One region of the Corynebacterium sphenisci DSM 44792 genome, then DNA from elsewhere that is predicted to be linked to it. Evidence: riboswitches for the same ligand, from Rfam matches in the RefSeq annotation. Region 1 holds a riboswitch; each other region holds the start of a gene.

What was found. A riboswitch is a leader RNA that binds a small molecule or an ion and turns the genes downstream of it on or off. The one in region 1 is predicted to bind thiamine pyrophosphate.
Region 2: another riboswitch for thiamine pyrophosphate. It lies ahead of thiO (glycine oxidase ThiO); the one in region 1 lies ahead of thiD (bifunctional hydroxymethylpyrimidine kinase/phosphomethylpyrimidine kinase).
Region 3: another riboswitch for thiamine pyrophosphate. It lies ahead of CSPHI_RS03735 (ECF transporter S component); the one in region 1 lies ahead of thiD (bifunctional hydroxymethylpyrimidine kinase/phosphomethylpyrimidine kinase).

The regions. Positions count from the first base shown of each region.
Region 1 is NZ_CP009248.1:1,829,768-1,834,696, reverse strand. It holds gene CSPHI_RS08305 (S-(hydroxymethyl)mycothiol dehydrogenase) at 1-1,081, opposite strand, end outside; gene thiD (bifunctional hydroxymethylpyrimidine kinase/phosphomethylpyrimidine kinase) at 1,116-2,678, opposite strand; TPP riboswitch at 2,670-2,769, opposite strand; tRNA gene CSPHI_RS08295 (tRNA-Asn) at 2,915-2,989, shown strand; gene CSPHI_RS08290 (hypothetical protein) at 3,236-3,883, opposite strand; gene CSPHI_RS08285 (fasciclin domain-containing protein) at 3,930-4,592, opposite strand.
Region 2 is NZ_CP009248.1:1,220,137-1,225,065, forward strand. It holds gene thiO (glycine oxidase ThiO) at 1-979, opposite strand, end outside; TPP riboswitch at 971-1,074, opposite strand; gene thiE (thiamine phosphate synthase) at 1,091-1,780, shown strand; gene CSPHI_RS05615 (Na+/H+ antiporter family protein) at 1,877-3,229, shown strand; gene CSPHI_RS05620 (neutral/alkaline non-lysosomal ceramidase N-terminal domain-containing protein) at 3,374-4,929, shown strand, end outside.
Region 3 is NZ_CP009248.1:818,959-823,887, forward strand. It holds gene CSPHI_RS03720 (alpha-amylase family protein) at 1-726, shown strand, start outside; gene CSPHI_RS03725 (hypothetical protein) at 829-1,038, opposite strand; gene CSPHI_RS03730 (DUF2339 domain-containing protein) at 1,156-3,039, opposite strand; TPP riboswitch at 3,174-3,266, shown strand; gene CSPHI_RS03735 (ECF transporter S component) at 3,381-4,061, shown strand; gene CSPHI_RS03740 (ABC transporter ATP-binding protein) at 4,058-4,929, shown strand, end outside.

The DNA of each region.
Region 1 (4,929 bases):
GCTCGGTGACGAAGTCGGCCAGGGGCAGCCGGCCCTGCCGGGAGAGGTCCACCAGCATCGGGAAATCGTGCTCGGGCAGGCAGTCGCCGTACCAGGAGGACTTCAGCGACCCGCCGCGGGCGAACACGTCCGCCAGCGGCAGGTCCAGGCGGGCCTCCGGGGCGGGCACGCCCACCAGCACCACCCGGCCGGCGAGATCCCGGGCGTAGAAGGCCTGCCGGTAGGTCTCCGGCCGGCCCACCGCGTCGATCACCACATCGGCGCCGAATCCGCCGGTGAGCTCCCGGATCCGGGCCACCACCGGGTCCTCCTCCCCGGTGCGCCCGTCGGCGAGCTCCCGGGAGTTCACGGTGTCGGTGGCGCCGAAGCGGCGGGCGGTGTCGAGCTTGGTGTCGTCGATGTCCACCGCGATGATCCGGGTGGCCCCGGCGAGCCGGGCCCCGGCGATGGCGGCGGTGCCCACCCCGCCGCAGCCGATCACGGCCACCGATTCGCCGCGGGCGACTGCGCCGGTGTGGATCGCCGCGCCGATGCCGGCCATCATCCCGCAGCCGAGCAGCCCGGCCACCGCCGGATCCGCCTCCGGGTCGACCTTGGTGCACTGGCCCTCGTGGACCAGGGTGGCCTCGCAGAAGGCGCCGATGCCCAGGGCGGGCTCCAGCACGGTGCCGTCGGCGAGGGTCATCGGCTTCGAGGCGTTGTGCGTGTCGAAGCAGTACTTCGGCTCGCCGCGGCGGCAGGCGCGGCATTCGCCGCACACCGCCCGCCAGTTGAGCACCACGAAATCGCCGACCGCGACATGTTCGACGGCCTCGCCGATTTCGGCGACCACCCCGGCGGCCTCGTGGCCGAGCAGGAAGGGGAAGGAGTCGTCGATGTCGCCGTCGCGGTAGGCGAGGTCGGTGTGGCAGACGCCGCAGGCGTCCACCCGCACCACCACGTCATGGGGGCCCGGGGCGGGCACCACCACCTCGACGGACTCCACCGGGGCGCCCTTGGCCCGGGCGATGATGCCGCGCACGATGCGCGAGCCGTCCCCGCGCTCGGGCGCGGGGAGCGGGGACTCGGGTTTTGTGTTCATATCATCGACCCTAATCCCCGCGGCCGCGCGCCGCTCAGCCGCGGTCGTGCCGGCGCACCGGCTCGGCGAAGAACTCGAGCTCATGCCGGGAGGAGAGCCGGAAGGCGGTCTCCATCGCGGCCCGCTCCGCGGGGGTCGCCGCCGCCGCGGCCTCCGCGCAGATCCGGATCGCCTCCCGGGTGGCGTCCGCGAACTCCTCGTCCGCGTAGGTCTCCAGCCACTCCCGGTAGGGGTGCCCCTCGTGGGCGCGGTCGACCAGCCGGGAGCCGGTGTCCTGGTAGAGCCAGAAGCAGGGCAGCACCGCGGCCACCGCCTCCCCGTAGGTGCCGTGCACCGCCGCGGCGAGGAGGTGGTCCACGTAGGCGCGGGTCACCGCCGAGGGCTCCGGGGCCGCCGCCCCGGCGGCCTCCCCGATGAAGGAGCGGTGCAGGTCCATCTCCACCGCGATCGCGTCATGGGCGCTGCGCGCCCAGAACATCTGCTCGGCCTGGGTGGGCGCCTTCGCCGCGGTGGCCGCCAGGGCCCGGGCGTAGCCGTTGAGGTACAGCGCGTCCTGGGCCAGGTACCAGCCGAAGTCCTCCGCCGCGAGATCCCCGGCGGCCAGGCCGTGGAGGAAGGGCAGTTCGTCGATGGCCTCCCGGATACCGGCGATCCCCGCCCACCAGGAGTCCATCAGGTCCAGCGGCCGGGTCGGCTCCAGGCCGCGCGCCCACATCCCGGCGAAATGGTGCACCGGCCCGTGCCCGCGGCCCACCGCCAGCTCATCGGCGTGCGTCAGGGACTCGGTCAGCCAGCGCTTCGCCCGCCGCACCGCCGCGGCCGGGTCCCCGGTGCGCGGCCACAGCGCCGCGATCGCCGCGGAGAGGGAGCAGCCGGTGCCGTGGGTGCAGGTGGTGTCCACCCGGGCGGCGGTGAATTCGGCGACCGACCCGTCCGGGGAGACCAGGGCGTCGAGCACCTCCGCCCCGGGCAGGTGCCCGCCCTTGGCCAGCACCGCCACGTCATGCCGGGCGGCGACCGCGCGGGCCTGCTCGAGCAGGCCCGCGGAGTCCCCGGCCGGCTCCGCGCCGGCGAGCACCGCCAGCTCCGGCACGTTCGGGGTGACCAGGTGCACCCGGTCGAGCAGCCCGGCGAGGGCCCGCTCCGCCGCGGCGTCGAGCAGCCGGTCCCCGGAGGTGGCCACCATCACCGGGTCCAGCACCACCACCGGGGGGTCGACCTCGGCCAGCCAGTCGGAGACCACGCCGATGAGCTCCGCGGAGTAGAGCATGCCCAGCTTCACCGCGTCGACGGCGACGTCGTCGGAGACCGCGTCCAGCTGGGCGCGGAGGAAGGCCGCCGGGGGCACGTGCAGGTCCCGCACGCCGACGGTGTTCTGCGCCACCAGCACGGTCACCGCGGCCATGCCGTAGGCCCCGCAGGCGGCGAAGGCCTTGAGATCGGCGTGCACCCCGGCGCCGCCGGTGGGATCGGTGCCCGCGATGGACAGCACCCGCGGGGGGCGGCCGGCCACCCGGCCGGGGGCGGGGGCGGAGATGTCCGCGGTGGGGCTCGCCGGGGCGGCGCCGCGGGCGTCGTCGGGCATGGGTGCAGTCATGGATGACCATCCTTTCGCCGGTGCTAACCGGATCAAGTTCGACGGGTGTGTTCTCAGCCCGGGCCGCTCCCGGGCACCCCGTGTCGCAGCCCACCATAGCGATCCCCCGCCCCCCGGTGGCCGCCGCCGCCTCCGCCGGGGCCGGGAACCCCGTGTGAACTGCGGATTTGTCCCGTCGTCGGGGGCTCGGTAGAGTGATCATCCGTTGCGCGGGCACCGTCCCGCGGCGACGCCATTCCCCCATAGCTCAACGGCAGAGCATTCGACTGTTAATCGAAGGGTTACTGGTTCGAATCCAGTTGGGGGAGCCAAAGAAGCAGGCCAGGGCGGATCCGCCCTGGCCTGCTGCGCTGTCGGGGGCCGGAAGCGCCCGTGCCGCGGCCGGACTGGGGGGGGACGGGCGCCCCGGCACGGCGACGCCGCCCGGGCACCATGCGGTGCCCGGGCGGCGTCGGCGGCCCGGCGGTCCCGGCGGCGGGGGCGCCGGCCGGGGGCGGAGGCACCCTGCGCCCCGGCCGGCGGCCGCGCCGCCGGGGCGGCGGGTGCGGTGCCGGCGGTTAGCGGCCGGCGTCCGGGGTGATGTCGATCGGCGTCATGGTCCCGCCGGCGGCGACGCATCCGGTGAGGGTCTGGAAGTCGCCGGCGAAGGCGGCCTGGCCGGAGCAGGTGGCCGGCTCATCGCCGGGCACGTGCGCGGCGCTGTCCGGGCCGGCGATGCCGATGGCGAGGCCGGGGGAGACCCCGTGCACATGCGCCTCGGCGCCCTCGCCGACGGCGATCGCCGCCGGGCCGGAGGTGTTGGCCGCATGGGCCTCGGCGACGCCGCCGCCGGCGGCGATGCCGAGGGCGATGGCGTCGTCGGCGGCGGCGTGCGCCGCCCCGCGGTGGACCTCGGTGCCGGGCAGCGCGCCGGCGACGTCGAGGCCGTCGACGGGCCCGGAGACGTCCAGATCGGAGAGCATGCCGGCGATGTCGGCGGAACCGGCGTCGCCGGCCCCGTCCGCGTCGCCGGGCAGCTCGGCGGAGCCGGAGCCCATGTCGGGCAGCTCGGGCAGCTCGGCGGAGCCGGAGCCCATGTCGGGCAGCTCGGGCAGGCCGTCGAGGCCGGGCAGGCCCTCGGCGGCGCCGGCGAGGCCGGCTCCGAGCAGCGCCGTGGCGCCGGCGGCGCCGACGACGGCGGTGGTGATGCGTGCGATGGTGCGCATGGGGGTGATCCTTAGGTTCGGTGGTGCTGGGCTGGTCGGTCCGGGACTACATGGGGGGCAGCAGGACCGTGTCGATGAGGTACACGGTGGCGTTGGCGGTGGTGATGCCGCCGCAGGCGATGTTCGCGTCGTTGACGGTCATCTCCTCGCCGTCGATGGTCACGGTGACCTTCTCGCCCTGCACGGTGACGTGCTCGCCGTCGACCATGTCCAGGCCGGCCTGGCCGTCGACCACGTGGTAGGTGAGCACGGCGGAGAGCAGGTCCGCGTCGGTCTTGAGCTTCTCGATGGTCGCGTCGTCGACCTTGGCGAAGGCCTCGTCGGTGGGCGCGAAGATGGTCCACTCGCCGCCCTCGAGGGTGGCGACCAGGTTCACGTCCGGGTTGAGCCCGCCGGTGAGCGCCGCGGTGAGCGTGGACAGCTCGGGGATGTTCGGCACCGCCTCGACGATGTTCTGGTCGGCGATGACGCCGAGCGAGGCCGGGCCGTCCGGGTGGGCCTCGGCGTAGGCGGCGCAGCCGGGGCCGGCGGGGCCGGAGCCGTCGGCGCCGGCGTCGGCGGACTCCGACTCGGAGCCGGTCATGGTGGAGGTCGCGGTGGAGGCCGCGGTGGTCTCCTCGGCGCCGTCGCCGTCGGTGGCGCAGGCGCCCATGGTGAGGGCGGCGGCGACGAGCGCGGCGGCGGTGAGGGGGCGTCGGGTGATCTTCATGGGGTGTCTCCTGTGTTCCGGCCGGGGTGCCCCGGCCGTGGGGGTCGTGCGGTGCGGCCCCGAGTCGGGGTCGCGGCATATCCGAGGGAACCCGTCGCCGGGCGCCATCGTCACAGGGTGTTCGGAGCCGACGCCCCGAGGGATGGGTTTGTCAAAAAAATGGATACATCACCTTTATCGATCGAGGTCGCCTCGGGGACCGGATCCGCCCGGCCCCGGGCGGCGCCGGGGGTGGGCCGGGTGCGGGCACCGGCTACGCTCGACCGCACCGCGCCCCGGACGGCGCCGTGCCCCGGGGCGATCCCGCCCCGTGGCGCCGGCGCCCTCCGCCGGCCGC
Region 2 (4,929 bases), 610 kb from region 1:
GCCGGGCCCGGGCGATCGTCTCCACCAGCTCCAGCTCGGCCACCGCGGGCACCAGCCGGCGGGCGTCGCGGAGCAGCTGCTCCACCCCGCCTGCGAGCACCCCGGGCAGGGCGTCCTCGCGGGAGGTGGCGCCGAGCACCACGGTGCCGTCGGCCCTGGGCACCAGGTACACCGGGCGACCGTGCACCACCCCGCGGATGGTGCGGGTGAGCAGCGGACGCAGCCGCTCCGGGACCTGCAGCCGGAGCACCTCGCCGTGCACCGGGCGCAGCGCGGCGGCCACCTCCGGCGGCGCCCCGGCGATGTCCCCGATGCCCAGGCCCGCGGCGAGCAGCACCTCGGCGCCGCGCAGTTCGGTTCCGTCGGCCAGGCGCACCCCGGTGGCCCGGTCCCCGGCGAAGGTCACCCCGGCCACCCGGGCCCGGCGCACCCGGGGGCCGAGGAGCTCGAGCAGGGCGGCGCAGAAGCGGCGGGGGTCGACCTGGTGGTCGCCGGGCAGGTGCACCGCGCCGACGCAGCCCGGGCCCAGGGCGGGTTCCCGCCGGCGCGCCTCGGCGGCGGGGATCGGCTCCGCCGCCATGCCGAGATCCCGCTGCAGCCCGGCGAGCTCGGTGAGGTGCCGGCGATCCGCGGCGTCCCCGGCGCAGACCAGGGTGGCGTTCGCCAGGTAGCCGACCTCCCGGCCGGATTCGGCGGCCACGGCGGCGGCCAGCCCCGGCCAGCGGCGCCCGGATTCGACCATCAGCGGGTAGAGCGCCGGCTGGTCCCAGACCACCTCGGCGACCGGCGCGAGCATCCCGGCGGCCGCCCGGGACGCCCCGGAGACCGGATCCGGGTCGACGACGGTGACCCCCCGGCCGCGGCGGAGCAGCTCCCGGGCGGTGGCCAGGCCGATGATCCCGGCGCCGACCACGATCACGTCATGGTCGGGCCCGCCGGCTGCGGCGGCGGTGCGGCTGGTTGCGGCATGGTCGACCATGGTCATCCTTCCTCCGGCGGCATGACCCGCGTCAGGTTCTGCGGTCGGCCCCCGGGGCCCTCTCAGCCCGGTACCGGGCTCCCGCGGATATCGGCCCCTACTATAGGCAACATGAGTAGCATCTGGTCCCCGCCCGCCCCGGACCCGGAGCTGCGCGCCCGCCGCGAACGCCTGCTCGCCGGGGCCCGCCTGTACCTGTGCACCGATGCGCGCACCGCCACCGGGGACCTGGAGGATTTCCTGCACGCCGCCTACGCCGGGGGCGTGGACATCATCCAGCTGCGCGACAAGGCCATCGAGGCCCGCGCCGAAATCGAGGCGGTGCGGCTGCTCGGCGCCGTCGCCGCCGAGCACGGCCGGCTCTTCGCGGTCAACGATCGCGCCGACGTCGCCGCGCTCACCGGCGCGGACGTCTTCCACGTGGGCCAGGGCGATCTCACCACCGCCCAGGCCCGGGCGCTGCTCGGCCCGGATGTGCTGCTCGGCCGCTCCAACCGCACCGAGGCGATGTTCGCCGAATCCCTCGCCGACCCGGGGATCGACTACGCGGTGATCGGCCCGGTGTGGGCCACCCCCACCAAACCCGGACGGGCCCCGGTCGGCCCGGCGATGGTAGCCCGGGCCGCGGAGCTGGCCGCGGCCGCCGGCAAACCCTGGTTCGCGATCGGCGGCGTCGACGCCGGGCGGGTGGCCGGGCTGCGCGCCCGGGGCGCGGAGCGGGTGGTGGTGGTGCGCGCCATCACCCAGGCCGCCGACCCGCGGGCGGCGGCCCGGGGGCTGCGCGACGCCCTCGGCGGCTAGCCGGCGGGGGAGCCCCCGAGGTGATCCCGGCCTCATCCGCCCCGCGCGGGCGGGGATTCTCCCCTGGGTCGCGCCGGCGTGTTTTAGGGTTGACGCATGAACGCCGTGCTGGTCGCCGTCCTGGTGATGCTCATCCTCGCCGTCGCCCGCGTGCACGTGGTGCTCGCCCTGTTCACCGGGGCCCTGGTCGGCGGGCTGCTCGGCGGCCTGGGCCTGGACGGCACCATGGTCGCCTTCCAGGAGGGCCTGTCCGGGGGCGCGAAAATCGCGCTCAGCTACGCCCTGCTCGGCGCCTTCGCGATGGCGGTGGCCAGCTCCGGGCTGCCCCGGCTGCTCGCCGAATGGCTGATCGGCCGGCTCGGCGTGGAATCCCCGGGGGCGCGGCGCGCCGCGGTGGCGGCCACGAAATGGGGGATGCTCGCCGGGATCCTGGCCATGTCGGTGATGAGCCAGAACCTGATCCCGGTGCACATCGCCTTCATCCCGCTGATCATCCCGCCGTTGCTGACCGTGTTCAACCGGATGCGCCTGGACCGCCGGCTGGTGGCCTGCATCATGACCTTCGGCCTGACCACCACCTACATGTACATCCCGGTGGGCTTCGGCAACATCTTCCTCAACGACATCCTGCTCGGCAACATCCGCAAGGCGGGGCTGGACACCTCCGGGATCGCGATCATGCACGCCATGGGCATCCCGGCCCTGGGCATGCTCGCCGGCCTGGCGATCGCGGTGCTCGTCTCCTACCGGCGGCCCCGGGACTACGAGGATCGGCCGATCGCGGACACCGGGGACGGGGAGGAGCCGATTTCGCGCTACCGGGTCAGCGTCGCCCTGGTCGCCATCCTGGTCACCTTCCTCATCCAGGTGGTGATGCAGGCCCGCGACGCCGAGGCGGATTCGCTGCTGGTGGGCGCCCTGGCCGGGCTGGCGGTGTTCATGGGCACCGGGGCGGTGAAATGGCGCCAGGCCGATGACGTGTTCACCTCGGGCATGAAGATGATGGCCCTGATCGGCTTCATCATGATCACCGCCCAGGGCTTCGCCGCGGTGATGACCGCCACCGGCGAGGTGGAGTCCCTGGTCACCACCACCGCGGAGATCTTCGCCGGCAACCGCGCGATCGCGGCGCTGGCGATGCTGGTGGTCGGCCTGGTGGTCACCATGGGCATCGGCTCCTCCTTCTCCACGCTGCCCATCATCACCGCCATCTACGTGCCGCTGTGCGCGACCATGGGCTTCTCCCCGGTGGCCACGGTGGCGCTCATCGGCACCGCCGGGGCCCTCGGCGACGCCGGCTCCCCGGCCTCGGACTCCACCCTGGGCCCGACCTCCGGGCTCAACGCCGACGGCCAGCACGACCACATCCGGGACTCGGTGATCCCCACCTTCATCCACTTCAACATCCCGCTGCTGCTCGCCGGCTGGCTGGCCACGATGGTGCTCTGAGGCCGCCCCCGGCCCCGCCACCCCCGCCGGGGGCTCCCGGGCCGGTTCGGCCCCGCCGCCGGGGCGCACCCGGTAGGTTTCCCCTCGTAAACGACAGCACGCCCCGGGGTGGACGCCCCGGGGCCGGAGCATGCGGGAGCGGCGATGCGGCGACACACCACCACGGCGACCCGGTGCGCGGGATCCGGGCCCCGCACCACCCGACGCGGCTTCCTCGGCGGCTCCGCGGCCGCCGCGGGGGCGATCCTGCTGTCCCGGATGACCGCCGGCGCCGCCGACCGCGCCGCCGCGGCCGCCCCGATGACGGTGGGCCGGGGCCTCGCGGACATGACCGGGGAGCCCCTCGGCGCCGGGTTCAACGGCTACGCGGTGCCGGAGCAGACCTCCGCCGGGCTGCACCAGCGCCAGTTCGCCCGGGCCTTCGTCTTCGCCGATGCCGCGGACCGGCGGCTGGTGCACGTCACCGCGGACATGGGGCTGATGTTCCAGTCCATCCAGCAGGAGGTGCTGCGCCGGCTGGCCGCCCGGTACGGCGCGCTCTACCACGAGGGCAATGTGCTGATCGGGGCCTCGCACACCCACGTCGCCCCGGGCGGGACCTCCGGCCACCTGATGGTGGACATCACCACCATGGGCTTCCGGCCGGTGACCTTCGAGGCCACGGTCGCCGGGATCGTCTCCGCGATCGAGCGGGCGCACGCCGATCTCGCCCCCGGCGCCATCGCGCTCACCGTCGGCACCGTCGGCGACGCCGGGGTGAACCGCTCCCGGGCCGCCTTCGAGCGCAACCCCGCCGCGGAACGCGCCCTGTTCCCCGGGGGCGTCAACCCCGACTCCACCACCCTGCACGTGCTGCGCGGGGGCCGGTCCGCGGGCTTCATCAACTGGTTCGGGATCCACCCCACCACCTTCGGACCGGAGCACACGCTCATCTCCGGCGACTCCAAGGGCTACGCCGCCTGGCTCACCGAGCACGCCGCCGGGGTGGATCACCGGGCCCCGGCGGAGGCGCCCTTCGTCGCCGCCTTCGCCATGTCCACCCCCGGCGACGTGTCCCCGAACCAGGGGCTCGTCCCCGGCTCCGGCCCGGGCGTCGACGAGTACGACTCCGCCCGGATCCTCGGCCGCCGGCAGGCCGACGGGGTGCGCGGCCGGGCGATCCCGCTGGCCGGCGGGGGCATCGAGGGCCGGCACCGGTGGGTGGACATGAGCGACGTCGCCGTGGCGCCCCGGTTCACCGACCACGGCCGGCCCGGGCGCACCGGCCCGGCCATCCTCGGCGCCGCCTTCGCCGCCTCCAGCCAGGAGGACGGCGGCGGGGATCCGGCGCTGGGCTTCAACGAGGGCTCCCGCGGCGGCACCCCCTGGGTGCGCCGGGTCAACGCGGTGGCGGTGCCCCCGGCGGCGAAGGAGATCCACGGGGCCAAGGAGCTGCTGCTGCCGGTGGGCTACCTGCCCGGGATGGTGCAGCAGACCCACCTCTTCCACGTGCACCGCCTCGGCGGCGTGACCATCGCCTCCCTGCCCTTCGAGCCGACCACGGTCGCCGGGGCGCGGATCCGCGCCGTCGTCGCCGAGGCCCTCGGCGCGGACCCGGCGACCGTGATCGTGCAGGGCTACGTCTCCGGCTACGGCCACTACATCGCCACCCCGCAGGAGTACGACCAGCAGGACTACGAGGGCGGGGCGACGATCTTCGG
Region 3 (4,929 bases), 1.0 Mb from region 1:
CGCGGCGCCGACGGCTGGCGGCTGGACGCCGCCTACGCGGTGGACCCGGCCTTCTGGGCCCGGGTGCTGCCGCGGGTGCGGGAGACCCACCCGCACGCCTTCATCTACGGGGAGGTGATCCACGGCGACTACGTGGACATCGTGGCCCGCTCCACCATGGACTCGGTCACCGAGTACGAGCTGTGGAAGGCCACCTGGTCGGCGCTGAAGGAGGCCAACCTCTTCGAGCTGGAGTGGACCCTGGGCCGCCATGACGGCTTCCAGGACGCCTTCCGGCCGGTGACCTTCGTCGGCAACCACGACGTCACCCGGATCGCCAGCCAGGTCGGCGCGGACAAGGCGGTGCTCGCCGCGGTGGTGCTGTTCACCGTCGGCGGGATCCCGCTCATCTACTACGGCGACGAGCAGGGCTACACCGGGGTGAAGGAGGAGCGCTTCGGCGGCGACGACCAGATCCGGCCGCTGTTCCCGCCCACCCCGGAGGATCTCTCCGAGCTCGGCGCGGACATGCACCGGGTGCACCAGTCGCTGGTGGCGCTGCGCCGCCGGCACCCCTGGCTGGCCGACGCCCGGGTCACCGTCACCGGCATCGCCAATGAGTCGATGACCTACCGCACCGCCGCCGCGGACGGCTCCGCGGCCCTGGAGGTGACCCTGGACATCACCGGCACCCCCCGGGCCGAGATCCGGGACGGCGCCGAGGTGGTCTGGGCGCACCCGCTGTAGCCGGCCGCGGACACGGGAACGGCGCCGGCCGGGGCGGCCCCGATGGGGGCGGGCCCGGGCCGGCGCCGTCGCGCCTGCGGGATGAGGGGGTGGGGCGGGACCCTACTGCTGCGCGGTGCCGTAGCCGGCGGAGTCGGTCTCCGCGCCGGTCTCGGTGGTGGTGGCCCCGGCGTCCGACTCGTAGGTGCGCACCGCGTTCTCCTGGTCGGTGACCTGCACGTCGGAGTCCTGCTCATTGGGCGGCGAGCAGGCGACGAGGGCGGCGGAGGCGATGAGGCCGGCGGCGAGGGCACCGGTGAGGCGGTTGCGCATGAGTACTCCTTCAGGGCACGGACGACACAGGACGTGTTTCCCGAAATCTTAGGACATTTTCAGCAGCGGCGGGCATTCGCCCCCCGATCGGCGCCCGCGGGGCGCGGCGGCGCGGGCTCAGCCGGCCGGGGTGAGCGGGCCCACCCCGCCGGCGCCGATGCACAGCTCCGCGCCCGGGTCGGCGTCGCGCACCACCACCCGCAGGATGTTGCCGCCGCCGCCGACGGTGGCCCACAGCCGGCGCGGTTCGGCGCCCACCGGCACCACCGTGGAGGCGGCGTAGGTCTGGTCGACGTCCTGGAAGGGGTTCGGCAGCGCCAGGCGCACCTCCATCGGGGAGGAGGCCATCGCGTTGAACTCCACCACCCAGTCGTCGATGGTGATGATCTCGTCCAGGCCCACGTCCAGGGCGCCGGTGCCGTCCGGGCCGACGGTGAGCGCGGTGGCGCAGCCCCCGTCGGCGCGCAGCCGGGCCACCGGGGTGACCTCGGCGTCGATGAGCCGCCCGGTGACGTCGAACATCCGCGGCCGGTCGGTCCACCGGCCGAAGGGCGGCCGGTCCCGCAGATCGGAGAACACCCAGTGGTAGGTGTTGCGCGGCTGCACCACCGGCAGCAGCACCTCCAGGGGCACCGCCTGGTTGAGCACCGGGGTGGCCGGGTCCGCCGCGGCGAGGCCCGCCCGGGTGGTGGCCAGCCAGTCCCCGGTGACGTCATCGGACCAGGCCTGCCGATAGCCGGCCACCGAGGCCAGGGAGGAGGCCGCGAGCAGCGCGCCCAGGGCGAGCACCAGGTAGCGGGAGCGCCGCGGCAGCGGATGCACCCGGTCCGACCAGGCCGCCGCCAGGGCGAAGCCGATCACCATCGCCGCGTCCCCGTAGTAGTGCAGGGTCTTCGCCAGCTCGGCGGCGGTGCCCTCCCCGGAGCGCACCCAGGTCATCGCGGCGAGCACGACCATCAGGTAGCCGAACCCGGCCGCCAGCGGCGCCCAGGCCCGCCAGTCCCGGTGGATCGCCACCGCAGCGGAGAGCAGCACCAGCACCGCCCCGGTGGTGACCAGCGCCGCCGGGGCGTCCGCCCAGGCCTGCCCGGGCGCCCAGCGCTGCCACTGCCAGGGCCCGCCGGCCAGGGCGGCGAGCACCTGGCCCAGCCCGGAGAGCACCAGCTCGATCCGGGGCTCCCCGGAGGCCTCCCGGGCGTCCCGGGCGGCGATCACCAGGTAGAGCACCCCCCAGGCGACGGTGACCGCCAGCCCGGGCAGCCACAGCGGCCGGCCGCGCCGCCAGGCCGGGCGCACCCGGCGCCGCTCCAGGTAGGCCACCGAGGCGGCGATCGCCCCGGCCACCGGCACGATCGCCAGGGACTTCTCGAAGAAGGCCAGCGCCACCAGCAGCACCGCGGTGGCCCGGGCGACCATCCGCGGCGAGGTCGCCGCCGGATCGTGGCGCACCGTGGCGCGCACCCCCAGGGCCACCCACCAGGCCAGGGCCGCCTGCATCGGCAGCGCGTTCGCCGCCGCCGACCACCAGGTCGCCCCGGGCAGGGTCAGCGGGGTCCAGCAGATGATCGCCGCGGTGGCCAGGCCCTGCCAGCTGCGCCCGGCGATGGCGTGCACCGCCCGGGCCACCATCAGCGACACCGCCACCTGGCCGAGCACCATCAGCGTCGCCGGCAGCCACCACTGCCAGGGCGCCAGCGCGTTCACCGCGGCCTGCAGCAGGAAGGCCAGGGGCGCGAAATGCCCGTCATGGGGCTGCGCCCAGAAGGAGGGCGACCACCAGGGGTGGTCGTGCCCGCCGGCGACGATGATGAAGTCGTCCCAGTAGAAGGTGCGCCCGGCGAGCACCCAGATCCGGCCCAGGGTCTGCAGGGCGATGATCACGGCGATCCCGCCGAGCCACTGGGCGCGGGTGGGCCGGGCCTCGCGCTGGGCGATCCGGGCGGCGGCGGCCAGCTGCGGGTCGTCGGCGGCGGGGACGCCGGGCTGCGGTGCATCGCTCATGGCCTCCAGACTCTATTAGTCCGCCGGGCCCGCGCCGGGCGGGGGCGGCCGGCGGGGGAGCGGGCGCGGCCGGCCGCGCGCGCCGGGGCGGCCGCCGCGCGCCCCGGGCGCCGATGCGGTAGGTTCGGGCCCAGTGCACGGGAGCCCCGGGGAGCCGGGGCTGAGAGGAGGGCGCGTACCGCCCTCGACCGTCGAACCTGATCCGGGTAATGCCGGCGCAGGGAGCAACCGGCCCGCCCCCGCGGGCCCGGCCGCGGACCCCCGGGTCGCGCGGCGGGCGCGGGGCGCGGTGCCGCGGCGGCCGTGCCTCCACGAGAAGACGACCCTGGAGGACACAGCGGATGAACATCGAACACCACCACGGGGCCGGCCTGGCCGGACCCGACCCGCGGACCACGGCCGCGCCCCCGGACCCCGGTGCCCGGCGGGGGGCGCCGCCGCGGCTGCGCTGGCGGATCGTGGACATCGTCACCGCCGCCGTGCTCGGCGTCGCCGTGGGCGTGGTCTTCGTCGCCTGGAACCTCATCGGCGGCGCCGGCTACGGTTTCCTCGACGCCTTCACCCCCGGTTTGGGCGGGCTGTTCATCGGCGTCTGGCTGCTCGGCGGCACCCTCGGCGGGCTGATCATCCGCAAACCCGGCGCCGCCCTGTTCGTGGAGGTGCTCGCCGCGGGCGTCTCCGCGGCGGTCGGCAACCAGTGGGGCATCTCGGTGCTCTATTCGGGGCTGGCCCAGGGCCTCGGCGCGGAACTGGTGCTCGCGATCCTGCTCTACCGCCGTTTCGGCCTCGCCGCGGCGCTGGCCACCGGGGCCGGCGCCGGGGTGGGCGCGATCATCCTGGAGCTGTTCACCTCCGGCAACCTCGCCAAATCCCTGGAGTTCAACCTGATTTACGGCGCCTGCGTGCTGCTGTCCGGGGCGGTGCTCGCCGGGCTGCTCGGCCTGGGCCTGACCCGGGCGCTGGCCCGCACCGGGGCCCTGGACCGCTTCGCCGCCGGCCGGGAAGCCCGGGAGCTGGTGTGAGCGGCCCCCCGGCGGTGGCCGCCCGCGGGTTCGGCTGGCGGCACGCCGGCCGCGCCGCGCCGGTGCTGCGGGAGGTGGATCTCACCATCGAACCCGGGGAGCGGGTGCTGGTGCTCGGCGCCTCCGGCGCGGGCAAATCGACCCTGCTCGCCGCGATCGCCGGGGTGCTCGGCGGCGCCGACGAGGGCGAGGCCACCGGGGAGCTGCGGGTTTTCGGGGCCCCGGCGGACGCCGCCCGCGGGGAGGTGGGCCTGGTGCTGCAGGACCCCGACTCGCAGGTCATCTCCGCCCGGGTCGCCGATGACGTGGCCTTCGGGGCGGAGAACCTCGGCGTGGACCGGGCCGAAATCGGCCGCCGGATCGGCGCCTGCCTCGAGCTGGTGGGCCTGCGCCTGCCCGGGGAGCACCCCACCACCCGGCTGTCCGGGGGCCAGAAGCAGCGCCTGGCGCTGGCCGGGGTGCTCGCCATGGGGGCGCGGATCATCGCCCTGGACGAGCCGACCGCGAACATCGACCCGGCCGCGGTGCCCGCGCTGCGGGACGCGGTGATCCGCGCCGCGGACGCCACCGGGGCCACCCTCATCGTGGTGGAGCACCGGGTGGCGGCGTGGATGGACGTGGTGGACCGGGTGATCGTGGTCGGCGCCGGCGGGATCGACGCCGACGGGCCGCCGGCGCGGGTGCTCGCCGAGCACGGCGACCGGCTGCGCGCCGCCGGGGTGTGGGTGCCCGGACCGCCCCCGGCGATCGGCGCGGCCCGGCCCGCGCCCGCCGACGCCGAGGCGGCCCTGGTCGCCGAGGACCTGACCGTCGGGCACCGGGTGGAGGGCCTCGCCCAGCCGGTGCGCACCGGCATCGACCTGGCCAT